DNA from 2 places in the Rhizobium sp. BK289 genome. Region 2 is predicted to be linked to the other one. Evidence: predicted binding sites of a transcription regulator. Region 2 holds the regulator's gene; the other holds the start of a gene.
What was found. The regulator LexA, encoded in region 2, represses DNA repair genes until DNA is damaged. The targets are predictions, from matches to a motif close to TGTTCNNNNTGTGTTCNG.

Region 1 (7,180 bases), on a different contig from region 2:
CTGCTGGTGCCGCCAAGCGCACTTCTGCTTGGCTTCCTGTTCCTGGATGAGCGGCTTGGCTTCGCCGAGATCGCCGGCATGGTGCTGATCGGCGCGGGTCTGCTCGTCCTCGACGGCCGGCTCTATGCATGGATGAAACACGGCACACGAACGCGCACAACATGATTGGCCGCTCCATCGAGTGGTCTTCGGTCACAGCATGTTAATACTTATTCACAACCCGTCACTTAGCAGGCGGCTGGAATTTTCATAGTAAAATCAAAATACTGTCGCGATTATCTGAATCGAAGCACCAACCTCATGCCGCGTCGCAGCATCGAATTTGCTTTCCAAACGACATATTTTCGACATAAAATTTAACGGCTGACTGAGGAGGAAGACATGGGATTGACGCGATCCATCAACGTCCTAGTGGTCGGTGCGGCCTTCGCTTTTGTCGTAACGATGCTTTTCATCTGACGGCTTTGACGAAATTCGCAGACGATCAAACTCCGAAAAGCTAACAAAACCCCTGCCTTATTAGAAAAGCGCATGCCCGGGCCGGACATGCGCTTTTTCATACCGGGCGAAATGCTCAGGCGGCGGCGCCGGCGCGCGCATCCACCTTGCGCTGAAGCCCCAGCCGCTCAAGGACGGCTGAGACGAGCGCCGAGCGGTTCATCGTGTAAAGATGAAACTCATGAATGCCGCGGCGTATGAGATCCTGGATCTGCTCGGCCGCAACATCCGCAGCAACCTTGGCGCGTTCCTCGACATTCTCATCCAAACCATCGAAACGATCGTCAAGCCAGGACGGGATACTGGCGCCGCACGCACCGGCAAAGCGCTTGAGCTGCGTGAGGTTCTGGATCGGCATGATGCCGGGCACAACGGGGATCCGGATGCCGGCCGCACGAACGCGATCATGATAGCGCTCGAATGCGTCATTATCGAAGAAGAACTGCGTCAGCGCCCGGTCGGCGCCGTTCTCGGCCTTGCGCTTCAGCATGTCGATATCTGCAGCCGTATCGCGGCTTTCTGGATGCTTTTCCGGATAGGCGGATACGGAGATATCGAAATCGCCGCGCTCCCGCAACGCGCCCACCAATTCGGCAGCATTGGCATAACCGCCCGGATGCGGCTGGTAGGCCGAGCCGACACCGCCGGGCGGATCGCCGCGCAACGCGACGAAACGGCGAACGCCGGCAGCCAGGAACTCATCGATCACCCGATGCGTATCTTCGCGTGTTGCGCCGACACAGGTGAGATGCGATGCCGTCGTGAACGGTGTTTCATGGATCATCTTGCGCACGGCGGAAAGCGTCGGCGCCTTGGTCGAGCCACCTGCCCCGTAGGTCACCGAAACGAACTCCGGCTCCCAATCGCTAAGATCTGCCACGGTGGCCCACAGCTGTTGCTCCGCTTCCTCCGACTTCGGCGGAAAGAACTCGAAGGAGATGCGGATACCGTCACTAAGACTTTCGGATCTCGAGGACATGTCAAACTCTCCCGGCAAGAATGGGGGACGACTGGTGGCCTTGGTCGGTTGCCATGAGCAGCCGCGGATCGCGCGCCAGCCAGATGCTGACTGTCAGCGCCGGGCCGCCTTCCCTCTCCGAATGGAGGTGCTGCACGCGCTCGACATCGAGCCCCGCCAGCTTCAGCCAATCCGATATTGTCTGGTCCGAGAAGCCGAGACGCAAATGCGCATGCTCGTCGCGCAGATATTCAAGCGCGTGCGGCGCAAGATCGATGATGACGAGCCGGCCGCCGGGCCGCAACATTCGCGCCGCCTCGGCAACGGCAATCTCCGGCTGATCGAGGAAATGCAGCACCTGATGGATGGTGATCAGATCGAAATCCTGCTGCTCGAGCGGCAGGTTGAAAATATCGCCATGGCGCACCGACGCAGCGGTGATGTTGGCACGATCGAGATTGGCACGGGCGACCGCGAGCATGTCACGGCTGGCATCGATGCCGACGGCGCGACGATAGTGGCCAGCCAGGAGCTGCAGCATCCGGCCCGTACCCGTCCCGAGATCGAGGAAGGAATCGATCGGCTGCGGGCCGATCAGCTCGATCAGCGCCTTGTCGACATCCTCGTCGGCGACATGCAGGCGACGCAGTTCGTCCCACTCGGCGGCATTGCGACTGAAATAGGCCTGCGCCCGTTCGGCACGGATGCGCTTGACCGAAGCAAGGCGCTCGCCGTCACGCAGAAGAACGGTGTCCTTCTCGGCGGTGTGGCGCAGAAGCGTACGCGCCAAGGTCACCGCCTTGCCCTCCTGCTTCAAGCGGAAATAAGCCCAAGCGCCTTCCTGATAGCGGTCGATCAGGCCGGCTTCGCCAAGCAGCTTCAGATGCCGCGAGATGCGGGGCTGCGACTGGCCGAGAATTTCGGTAAGATCGGTGACGGTCAGATCGCTTGCTGCGAGTAATGCCATGAGGCGTAGCCGCGTCGGTTCGCCGACCGCCTTCAGCACGTCCACAACTTCATCCAAGCCGAGCTTCACCACATCCGTCATTCGACACCCAATCAAGATATAAAGATATCTTTATGTGATTTGAATGAACTCCGCAAGCACTAATCGCCATAGAGACCGGTGGGGCGTCGGAAATCTGTTATTTTTTGTCGGCTGGGGAATGTATGCTTCCTGCACTACCGCAAAGAAAAACCCCGGCCTGTGAACTGCCGGGGTTCTCCTTCTCCATAACGGAAAGACAGCAAACTTATCGTGTCAGTCGCTTATGCGCCTGGCTGCCCGGATTGAGAGCATCGGGGCCGAGGCGGCGGACCTTGTCCTGCTCGTAATCTTCGAAATTGCCTTCGAACCATTCGACATGGCCTTCGCCCTCAAAGGCCAGGATATGCGTGGCCAGGCGGTCGAGGAACATGCGATCGTGGCTGATGATGATGGCGCAGCCCGCGAAGTTTTCGAGCGCGCTTTCCAGCGCTCCCAGCGTTTCCGTATCGAGGTCGTTGGTCGGTTCGTCGAGCAGAAGCACGTTGCCGCCGGACTTCAGCATCTTGGCCAGGTGCACGCGGTTGCGCTGACCGCCGGAGAGATTGCCGACCTTCTGCTGCTGGTCGCCGCCCTTGAAGTTAAAGGCGCCGCAATAGGCGCGCGAGTTCATATCGAACTTGCCGAGCTTGATGACTTCAGCGCCGCCGGAGATTTCCTCCCATACCGTCTTGTTACCATCAAGCGCGTCGCGGCTCTGGTCGACATAGCTGAGATGCACCGTCTCGCCGATGCGGATCGAGCCGGAATCCGGCTTTTCCTGCCCGGTGATCATCTTGAACAGGGTCGTCTTGCCGGCGCCATTCGGGCCGATGATGCCGACGATACCGCCGGGCGGCAGCTTGATCGACAGATCCTTGATCAGCGTGCGGCCTTCGAAACCCTTGGTGATACCCTCCATCTCGATCACCACCTGACCGAGACGCTCGCTGACCGGAATGATGATCTGCGCATCGCCAGGACGCTGATTTTCGGCAGCATCGACCAGCTGCTCGTAAGCGTTGATACGCGCCTTGGACTTGGCCTGACGGGCTTTGGGGCTGGAGGCGATCCATTCCTGTTCGCGGCTGATCGCCTTCTGGCGGCCAGCTTCTTCACGGGCTTCCTGTAGCATGCGCTTGGCCTTGGCCTGCAGATAGGCGGAGTAGTTGCCTTCGTAGGGAATGCCGCGGCCGCGGTCGAGTTCGAGAATCCAGCCAGTAACATTGTCGAGGAAGTAGCGGTCGTGGGTGATCATCATCACGGCACCCGGATAGTCGCGCAGGTGCTTTTCCAGCCAGGCAATGGTCTCGGCATCGAGATGGTTGGTCGGTTCGTCGAGCAGCAGCAGATCTGGCTGCGACAGAAGCAGGCGGCAAAGCGCGATACGGCGGCGCTCACCGCCGGAAAGGCTGGTGACTTCGGCATCGCGCGGCGGGCAGCGCAATGCATCCATCGCCATTTCCACCTGGCTTTCCAGATCCCAGAGGTTCTGGCTGTCGATGATATCCTGAAGCTTGGCCCCCTCTTCCGCAGTCTCGTCGGAATAGTTCATCATCAATTCGTTGTAGCGATTGAGGATTTCGGTTTTTTTGGCAACGCCTTCCATGACGTTTTCGAAAACCGTCTTGTTGGGATCGAGCTGCGGCTCCTGTGGCAGATAGCCGATGGTCGCGCCTTCGGCCAGCCAGGCTTCACCGGTATATTCCTTGTCGAGGCCAGCCATGATGCGCAGCACCGTCGACTTACCTGCGCCGTTCGGACCGAGAATACCGATTTTGGCATCGGGATAGAACGAGAGATGGATATTCTCGAGGATCTTCTTGGCGCCATAGGACTTATTCAGACCGGCCATATGATAAATGAACTGACGTGCCATAGCTTGGGTTACTCCACAGGCGGATAACATTGCGAATTGTGCCGCTATGTAGGCGAAACCCCGCCCTCGGGCAACGGCGAAACCTCGTCCGAGGGCATTATCCGCGTCAGAAAAGCCGTATTTTCTCAGAAGCCGGCTGCATCCACCACACCGCGATCGCAGCCGAAGGCGGTGCTGCCGGCGCTTTGGATCAGTTTGGCGAGCCGCGGCTCGTTGCCCTCTTGAGGTTCGATCGCATCTTCCGAGAGGCCGATGGTCAGCTCCGAAATCATCCTGACATCGCCGACACGGCGGCAACTCATCTTGATGCGCGCGTTGGCACCCTCACCGAAACTCTGGTCGAAGGCGGCCTTGATGCTTTCGGCATCGAGCTCCTTGCCGATATTCTCCGCAAACAGATCGCGCACGGACGACGCATTGAGCTCCGCGATCAGACCGGTAGCGATGGAAAAATATTTGTCGGCGCTGAGCTTCGTGCAGGTACCATGCTTGATCCATTCATGCCGCTCGAGCCCGGATTGCGTGCCCGGCATCACCTTGTCCAGCTTCGCCTTGACCTCCTGCGACAGCTCCACCGCCGGCAGATCCTTCCAGTCGCGGCCGCGATCCGCCTGCTTCAAATCCTCCGAAACATCGCAATATTCCTGCCTCATCGGCCAGAGGCCATGCAGGGAGAAATTCTTGGCGTCGTAATTGCTCGACGATTGGTTTCGGCATTCGGCCTTCTTCTGGTTCGTCGCGCAAAACGCCGGCTCCCAGCTTGCCGCCAGGATAAAACGCGTCCGTCCGCGGCTATGCTCCTGCGCCATGGCGCTGGCGGCCGTTCCGACTGAAAGAAATACAACTGCAAATACCCGAAGCAACTGCCTCATTCCCGGTCTCCAATTAGAACATTATAGGAACAAATAAGCAGTTTGATCGCGCGGGCGCAATCCTGAATCGTAGTGCTCGGAAAGATTTATTTCTGTGTGCTTCGACACCTATCCATTGCAATCCGTCGGATGATAACCTTTCGTCCCAATAGGGAGGACCGAATGCATGTTCGCGGATACGCAGCGCCTGAATAGCCCGACGGGCGCGAGGATCGCCTATCATCATGTGCCAGCGGCGGCAGAAGCACGCGGCATCCTGCTGATATCACATGGTCTTGCCGAACACTCCCGCCGCTACGAGACCTTTGCCGAGGCGATGGCCAGTCAAGGCTTCCATGTCTACGCCCACGATCATCGCGGCCACGGCGAGACCGTTGCCCATGAAGCGCCCATCGGCCGCTTCGCGCGAAGAGGTGGAGCGGAGCATGTCATCGCCGATGTGCTCGCCATGCGCGAGCTTGCCGCAGGCGTTCATCCCGGACTGCCGATCATCCTGTTCGGCCACTCCATGGGTGGATTGATCAGCCTCAACACCGTCGTCACGCATCCGGACAAGTTCGATGCCGTCGCGGTGTGGAATTCCAACTTCAATGCGGGCCTTGCGGGCCGCGCCGCCCAGCTCATTCTCAAGACGGAGCGCATGTTCAAGGGATCGGACGTTCCAAGCGGCCCCTTGCCGAAGCTGACCTTCGGCACCTGGGGCCGGTCGATCGCAAATCGCCGCACCGACTTCGACTGGCTTTCGCGCATCCCCGAGCAGGTGGACAAATACATCGCCGATCCGCTTTGCGGCTTCGATGCTTCCGTCTCGCTCTGGCTCGACATATTCGAGCTTACCTTCCGGGCACCCCAAAAGATCTATCTCGACCGGCTTCGACGCGATATGCCCATTCATCTCGTCGGCGGCGGCGAGGATCCGGCCACCGATAATGCGAAAGCGATCTCCTGGCTGGCAAGCCATTTGAAAAGCGCCGGCTTCTCTCATATTACAACAGAGATCTACCCCGACATGCGGCACGAGACGCTCAACGAAATCGGTGCCGATGAAGCCATTTCCCGCTTTGCAGATTGGTGCAAAGAGGTGGCGGCAAGCACCTGATTCTCATAGGAATTCTGCAATGAACACCTCCAGCGGCTCCTCGAGCCGATTGCTGCAATCGGAGCTGACCTTCGGCTTGGTGATGATGTTTCTCTCCGTCGTCCTCTCGCCGATCATCGACATCTTCTCCAAGCTCGCCGCATCCACGATCCCACCGGCGGAAGTCACCGCCGCCCGCTTCATCCTTCAGTCGCTCTTTGCACTGCCGATGATGGCGATGCGCGGGCAATGGGGCGCGTGGACATGGCGGCGCAGCGGCGTCCACGCCATTCGTGCCGCGGTGCTGACGCTGTCCATGGTGTCCTTCGTCACTACGCTGCAGGTGATGGAGGTGGCCGATGCCATTGCCATCTTCTTCGTCGAGCCGATGATGCTGACCATTTTGAGCAGCATCTTCCTCAAGGAAACCATCGGCTGGCGGCGCTACACCGCCTGTGCCGTCGGCTTTTTCGGCGCGATGCTGATCATCCAGCCGAGCTTTCAGGAAGTCGGCTTCATCGCTCTGCTGCCCGTCGTCACCGCGCTCTGTATCGCAGTCTATGTCATGATCACGCGTGTCGTGTCCCATAGCGAGGATGCCTGGTCGATGCAGTTCCAGACCGGCCTGTGGGGCACCGGCTTCAGCCTGGTCCTGCTTGTCATCGGCAAGGTGACGGGATCCGCAATCCTCGATCCGGTCATGCCGGATCTCGCTGCCATGCTCTACCTGCTCGGGGTCGGGGCCACCGCGGCGGCTTCCGGCATCTTGACGGTGCATGCCTATCGCGCCGTGCCGGCCTCGACGCTCGCGCCGCTGCAATATTTCGAGATCGTCTCCGCCACGATCTTCGGCTGGCTCGTCTTCGACAAT
Region 2 (7,180 bases):
CTGCCGAACCTGATCGCCGATTACGCTGTCCTGCCCGAGCTGATCAACGATGTTCTGCGGCCAGGAATGCTCGTTCGCTATATGGAGCGCCTGGCGAACGACACGCCGGAGCGCGCCGCGATGCTTGCTGGTTACGATCTCGTTTGGGAGCGAATGCAGACGCAGGAGCCCCCCGGCGATAAGGCGGCGCAGATCGTTCTGGATATGCTAGCTCATAAAAAAACCGGTCATCTCTGACCGGTTTTTTGTTTCAATACCGAAGCTTAGCGCTTGGAAACAGGCACATATTCGCGCAGCGGTGCACCGGTGTAGAGCTGCCGCGGACGGCCGATGCGCTGATGCGGATCCTCGATCATTTCGTTCCACTGAGCGATCCAGCCGACGGTGCGGGCGAGAGCGAACAGAACGGTGAACATGGTCGTGGGGAAGCCGAGAGCCTTCAGCGTGATGCCGGAGTAGAAGTCGACGTTCGGATAGAGCTTCTTCTCGATGAAATATTCATCCGTCAGAGCGATGCGTTCGAGCTCGATTGCGATGTCGAGCAACGGGTCGTCCTTGATGCCGAGCTCGCCCAGAACCTCATGCGCCGTCTTCTGCATGATCTTGGCGCGCGGATCGTAGTTCTTATAGACGCGATGACCAAAGCCCATCAGGCGGAACGGATCGTTCTTGTCCTTGGCGCGGGCGATGAATTCCGGAATGCGGTCGACGGTGCCGATCTCATTCAGCATGTTCAGCGCGGCTTCGTTGGCGCCGCCGTGGGCCGGACCCCAGAGGCAGGCAATGCCTGCTGCAATGCAGGCGAACGGGTTGGCGCCGGAAGAGCCCGCCAGGCGAACCGTCGAGGTCGATGCGTTCTGCTCATGGTCGGCATGCAGGATGAAGATGCGGTCCATGGCGCGGGCGAGCACCGGATTGACGACATAGTCTTCGCACGGAACAGCAAAGCACATGCGCAGGAAGTTGGACGCATAGTCGAGATCGTTCTTCGGATAAACGAAGGGCTGGCCGATATGGTACTTGTAGGCCATGGCGGCGAGCGTCGGCATCTTGGCGATCATGCGCAGGCTTGCGACCATGCGCTGGTGCGGATCGGTGATGTCGGTCGAGTCGTGATAGAAAGCCGAGAGCGCGCCGACGCAGCCGCACATGACGGCCATCGGATGGGCGTCGCGGCGGAAGCCGGTGAAGAAGCGCGACATCTGCTCATGCACCATCGTGTGGTGGGTCACGCGATAGTCGAAGTCCTTCTTCTGCGCCGTCGTCGGCAGCTCGCCGTAAAGCAGCAGGTAGCAGACTTCGAGGAAATCGCCATGTTCGGCCAGCTGATCGATTGGATAGCCGCGATGCAGCAGAACGCCTTCGTCGCCATCGATATAGGTGATGCTGGACTCGCACGATGCGGTCGAGGTGAAGCCAGGATCGTAAGTGAAAGTGGAGGTGTTCTTATAAAGGGCACCAATATCAATGACACTTGGGCCGATGGTTCCGGTTTTCACCGGCAAATCCACCGTCTTTTCACCCCAAGTTAGTTTCGCGCTTTGTTCCGTCATGCTGATCCTCCAAGATTTGGCGGGATTGACGCCATAAAAAGCGCCAAAAGGTTAAGCGACTACCGACTAGCTATATGATCCAGAGCCTAATGCCAAGTTATCCCATTGCCGAATTGTGCAATGCGGTATCAACTTTTGGGCACTGCGGTAGCGTCATTGACAAGGCTGCGCAGGGAAACCGCCTCTATTTCGTTTCTCTCATGCCGATTTCGGTTGAAATCACTGCATGGTGACGGCAAAAATCGCGCCGAAGCTGTGGTTTTGTATGGGGGCGGTGGCGAGTGCCTAATTTGGAGGCAACGGAGCAGCGGGAAGAAGGCCGGAATGTCGCTGCGCCCTCGCAGCTTCGCCTGCTGTTGCGACGATCATGCTTCGCGCCAAAGTGCGGCAAGGAGCGCGGACGCAGGATCAGGCGCCGTTGGCTTCGCGTCTCCTTCTGGTCGCGGGCCGCATTGGAGGAAGCGTTGCTCGACTGGTCGAAGAGGAGGCGACACACGGCCGCGCCATCCTTTTCGCGTCGATCTATATGGGCCTTGGTGCCATCTTCTGGTTCAAGGCTAGTAGCGATCCGCCTCCGCAAGCCGTGCTGGCGGGCCTCTGTGTCTTTGCCGCCAGCTTCGCGCTCCGGCGGGAAGCGGGTAGGCTGTCTCGCCACCTGCTTTTCGCCGGCATGCTTATTTGCCTCGGCATGGCGCTGGCGCAATGGGAAAGTTGGCGGGTTTCCACTGTGATGCTCGACTCGGCGGTGACGACGACCGTCACCGGCCGCGTCGAGCGGCGCGAATCCTATGACAATGGAGGCTGGCGCTATGTCGTCCGGGTCGAGACGACGGAAAAGCCTACGATTCGCCGTTCGCCGGAACGGGTCACGATCTTCATACGCAAGCAGGCGAAGCCGTTCGATCTCGGCGATCGCATCCAGGGCAAGGCGCGTCTGACACCGCCGTCCGGGCCTGCTCTGCCTGACCTCAATGATTTCGCCTTCAGTTCCTATTTCAATGGAATCGGTGCGAACGGTTTCGCCTATGGCAACCCGACCTTATTGTCTCCATCCGGTGATGGCGTTGCAGATTCGCCGCTGGATAAGGCCGATATCTGGCTCGCCGGCCTGCGCAACGGCATCGGAGACAGGATCCGGGAAACCTTGCCGGGAGATACGGGCGCCTTTGCGGCAGCGCTTGTCACCGATGAGAGACGTGCGATCTCAAAGGATACGACCGAGTCGCTGCGAATTGCCGGTCTCACTCACATCATCGCAATTTCAGGGCTGAACATGGCGCTGTCGGCCGGCATCTTCTACGTCGGCCTGCGCTATCTGTTCAGCTTGTTTCCGGGAGTTGCTCAGGCCTGGCCGACCAAGAAGTTCGCGGCCTTCGGCGCGCTTTTGACGGTAACGGCCTATTACCTGATTTCAGGCTTCGGCGTATCCGCCGAACGCGCTTTCATCATGATGGCGATCATGCTGGTGGCCGTACTTTTCGATCGGCCGTCGCTCAGCCTTCGCAATGTCGCGCTATCCGCCATCGTCATCCTCATTCTGTCGCCGTCGCAGGTGCTCGGCCCAAGCTTCCAGATGTCGTATGCAGCGACGCTGGCGTTGGTGTCGGGCTATTCGCTGTGGAAACGGCGGCGGCACCGCGAAAACATCCTCTCGCGGATCCGTCTGATAAGCCCGCTGCTCTTCGTGTCGCGCTTCTTCGGTGGCGTGTTGTCGACCTCGTTCATCGGCGGTGCATCGACGGCCATCTTTTCGATCGAGCATTTTCACCGGCTGGCGACATACGGTCTCGCCGCCAACCTTGCGGCCATGCCGGTCGTCTCCTTCATTGTCATGCCGTTCGGCATGGCCGCAATGCTGCTGATGCCTATCGGCCTGGACGGGCCGTTTTGGAACGTCACCGGCGAGGGACTGGAACTAGTCATCCTGATCGCCAAAACTGTGGCCGGTTGGGGAGGCGACATCACCTTCGGCCGCCAACCCGGCTGGCTGATGCCGACCTTCATTGCCGGCTTTCTGATCATGACCGTGCTGCGGACCCGGCTTCGCCATTTAGGCTTGCTGTTGCTGCTTTCATCCATCGGCGTGGCGGCATTCGGCTCAGGTGTGCCGAAGCCGGATCTGATGATTTCCGAAGATGGTGTCCTGGTTGCGTTGCGACAGGACGATATACTCGCCACAAATCGCGAAAGGCCGCAGGTCTTCATTTTCGAACAATGGCAGAAGGCGCTGGTCGCAACCGAACATCAGCCACCCACCATGCTCCCCGCTGATGACCGGCTTCCGCAGATCAATAAGACGACCGATCGCCGCCGCCGGTTAAGCAGGGAAGAGCAAAATGCAGTCCGCAAGGCGATGGAGGAGGCTCTGGATCGGACAATGCAGGGAAGTTTCGCCTGTCAGAAGGGCGCATGGTGCGTGGCGATGCTCGACAACGGCGCCATGTTGGTCACCATCGAAAATGCCGCCTATCTGCCGCCGGCTTGCGATACCGCAAACATCGTCGTCACGCCGATCCGGCTACGACTTGATTATTGCCGTTCCGGCCGCAATGCTCATAACCGGTGCGACATTGCGCAAAACCGGGTCCATCGAAATGACGCTCACGGCCGATAAGCCTATTGTCTCTGTCGCTTTCGAAAACCCTCAGCGACCATGGACCAGGCACCGAACCTATGATTGGCGCACCGGCAAATTCGGTACGCCACCTGCGCAGATATCACCCGTCAATGATAGTCCAACTGTTGGTGATAACTCGTCTGTCAATGATAGCGCCGAATAAGCCCTACAAGCTTGCCCTGGACCTTGACGCGATCCGGCCCGAAGATACGGGTTTCATAGGCCGGATTGGCGGCTTCCAATGCGATGGAAGCGCCCTTGCGGCGGAATCGCTTCAGCGTTGCCTCTTCGTCGTCGACGAGCGCAACGACGATATCACCGGGATTGGCTGTCGTCGAATTGCGGATGATGACCGTATCGCCATCGAAAATTCCGGCGTCGATCATCGAATCGCCCCTGACCTCCAGCGCATAATGCTCGCCGGAGCCGAGCATATCGGCGGGAACGGTAATGTCGTGCGTGTTGTTCTGAATGGCGGAAATCGGAACGCCGGCGGCGATGCGCCCCATGACCGGTACCGATGCGGAACTATTGTGCTCGTCGTTGGCAACCTTTGCCGGGGCTGGAGGCGCGACTGGCTGGGGTTTGCCGAGGCTGCCCTCGATAATGCTCGGTGAAAAGCCGCGTCGTGGCTGCAGGCTTGAATTATAGGCCTCCGGCAGCTTGATGACTTCGAGTGCCCGCGCCCGATTGGGCAGGCGGCGAATGAAGCCGCGCTCCTCGAGCGCGGTGATCAGACGGTGAATGCCGGATTTGGATGCCAGATCCAGTGCGTCCTTCATTTCGTCGAAAGATGGCGGGACACCGGATTCCTTCATTCGCTCGTGAATGAAGAGAAGCAGTTCCTGCTGCTTGCGCGTCAACATCGTCTTGGAACCCCAAATCAAGAAAATCGTCGTGAAACAAATCCAGAACGGACACTATATGTTCCATATGTGTTCTGCAAGTGCTTAAATTTCGGTAAAGCTTCGCGGAGCCTATCAAATATTTGCCGCCATCGACTGGATCGCTTGAAATTCCTTGCGAATTATATCCGCGCTAATTCATCGATAAATATGAGAAATGCCGCTTTGTTCGCCTTATGGACGATTCACCTCAATCCTGCTCTGCTCGTGTGCGAATGAAGACGGCGACTGGCACATAACTCGACCGCAGTTGAGAATCAGTGCGCTCGGGTTGCCGCAGTTGCGTCCGGCCCACGTTCTCCTGCGCTTTCACGGGCTTGGCTTTCGGCTTGAATTGAGCATTGTATGAGCGCAAATCTGCTTTTGCAGGCAAACAAGGGAGGACCATGACTTTGTCGCCGCATCCGCTGGATCATCTCGTGCTGCCGACCGTCAACATCGCTCTGGCGCGGGAGCGCCTGGGCAAGCTTGGCTTCACGGTCGCACCGGATGCGCGCCACCCCTTCGGCACTGAAAATGCCTGTGTGTTCCTTGCCGACAAGACCTATCTCGAACCGTTGGGCGTGGCCTCGCAGGAGCAATGCGAGACGAGCATTGCCGACGGCAATGTCTTTGTTGCGCGCGACCAAGCCTATCGCTTCCGCGTTGCCGAGGATGGTTTTTCGGCCCTGGTTTTCGGCACGGACGATGCTGTCGGCGATGATGGGCGTTTCAAGGCGGCTGGGATTTCGGCTGGACCCATGCTGGATTTCTCCCGGCCGATGAAGATGCCGGATGGAACGGAACCCACGGCCGGTTTTCGCCTCGCATTTGCGGCGGATCTGCGTGCGCCGGATTTCCTGGCCTTCTGCTGCCAGCGCATCAATCCGCTGCCGGCCGATCGCAGCGTACTCGAGCGTCACAAAAACGGGGTGACCGGCATTGCGCGGGTGGCGCTTTCCGCGCTGAAACCGGCGGTGTATCGCAGCTTTTTCGAAGAGGTCGTTGGCGGTCCGCGGATCTTGGAGCATTCCTTCGGCCTGACGATCAAGGCGGCCAATGTCGATGTCGAAGTTTTGACGCCGGAAGGAATGGAAGCATTCTACGATTTGCCGGTCCATACCAGCGATCCCGGGCTGCGCGCACGCGCAATCCTTTTCAAAACGCGCGATCTTTCCGTGACATCGTCGCATTTCGCTGCTAACGGCGTCACCTACACGCGTAAGAACAATCGTATACTGGCAAGGCTGGCGCCCGGACAGGGCGCATTGTTCGCCTTCGAGGAGATAGCATGACCACGAATTCCGAAGTCACCGTCGGTGAGGGTGCCTCCAAGGTCCTCTTTTCCAACAGCGCCAAGCTGTCGCTGATTGCCGGCCCCTGCCAGATGGAAAGCCGCGACCATGCTTTCATGGTTGCCGGCGTCCTGAAGGAACTCTGCGGCAAGCTCGGCATCGGCCTTGTCTACAAGTCGTCCTTCGACAAGGCCAACCGTACGTCACTGTCGGGCAAGCGCGGCATCGGCCTGGAAAAGGCGCTGGAGGTCTTTGCCGACCTCAAGAAGGAATATGGCTTTCCGGTTTTGACCGACATCCACACGGAAGAGCAGTGCGCCATCGTTTCCAAGACGGTCGATATCCTGCAGATCCCGGCCTTCCTGTCGCGCCAGACCGATCTTCTTGTTGCCGCGGCCAAGACCGGCCGTGTCGTCAACGTCAAGAAGGGGCAGTTCCTTGCGCCTTGGGATATGAAGAATGTGCTTGCCAAGCTCAATGAGAGCGGCAATCCGAACATTCTTCTCTGCGAGCGCGGGGCTTCCTTTGGCTATAACACGCTGGTCTCGGATATGCGCTCGCTGCCGATCATGGCAGCGATGGGCGCACCCGTCATCTTCGATGCGACCCATTCCGTACAGCAGCCTGGCGGGCAGGGCGGTTCGACTGGGGGCGACCGCCGCTTTGTCGAGACACTGGCGCGCGCTGCGGTCGCCGTCGGCGTCGCAGGTGTTTTTATCGAGACGCATGAGGACCCGGACAATGCGCCCTCGGACGGCCCGAACATGGTCTATCTGAAGGATATGCCGCGGCTTCTGGAGAAGCTGCTGGCCTTTGACGCCGTGGCCAAGG

Region 1: FHT84_RS05995 (ribonuclease) is a predicted target of LexA. The motif match lies at 5,246-5,263, and genes of this name have one in related genera.

What each region holds. Positions count from the first base shown of each region.
Region 1 is NZ_JACHZO010000002.1:466,679-473,858, forward strand. Features, by position in the region: gene FHT84_RS05975 (DMT family transporter) at 1-165, shown strand, start outside; gene metF (methylenetetrahydrofolate reductase [NAD(P)H]) at 575-1,477, opposite strand; gene FHT84_RS05985 (metalloregulator ArsR/SmtB family transcription factor) at 1,479-2,504, opposite strand; gene ettA (energy-dependent translational throttle protein EttA) at 2,710-4,359, opposite strand; gene FHT84_RS05995 (ribonuclease) at 4,485-5,231, opposite strand; gene FHT84_RS06000 (alpha/beta hydrolase) at 5,398-6,330, shown strand; gene FHT84_RS06005 (DMT family transporter) at 6,350-7,180, shown strand, end outside.
Region 2 is NZ_JACHZO010000009.1:142,930-150,109, reverse strand. Features, by position in the region: gene lpxB (lipid-A-disaccharide synthase) at 1-237, shown strand, start outside; gene gltA (citrate synthase) at 264-1,553, opposite strand; gene FHT84_RS19000 (ComEC/Rec2 family competence protein) at 1,972-4,167, shown strand; gene lexA (transcriptional repressor LexA) at 4,314-5,036, opposite strand; gene FHT84_RS18990 (VOC family protein) at 5,462-6,349, shown strand; gene kdsA (3-deoxy-8-phosphooctulonate synthase) at 6,346-7,180, shown strand, end outside.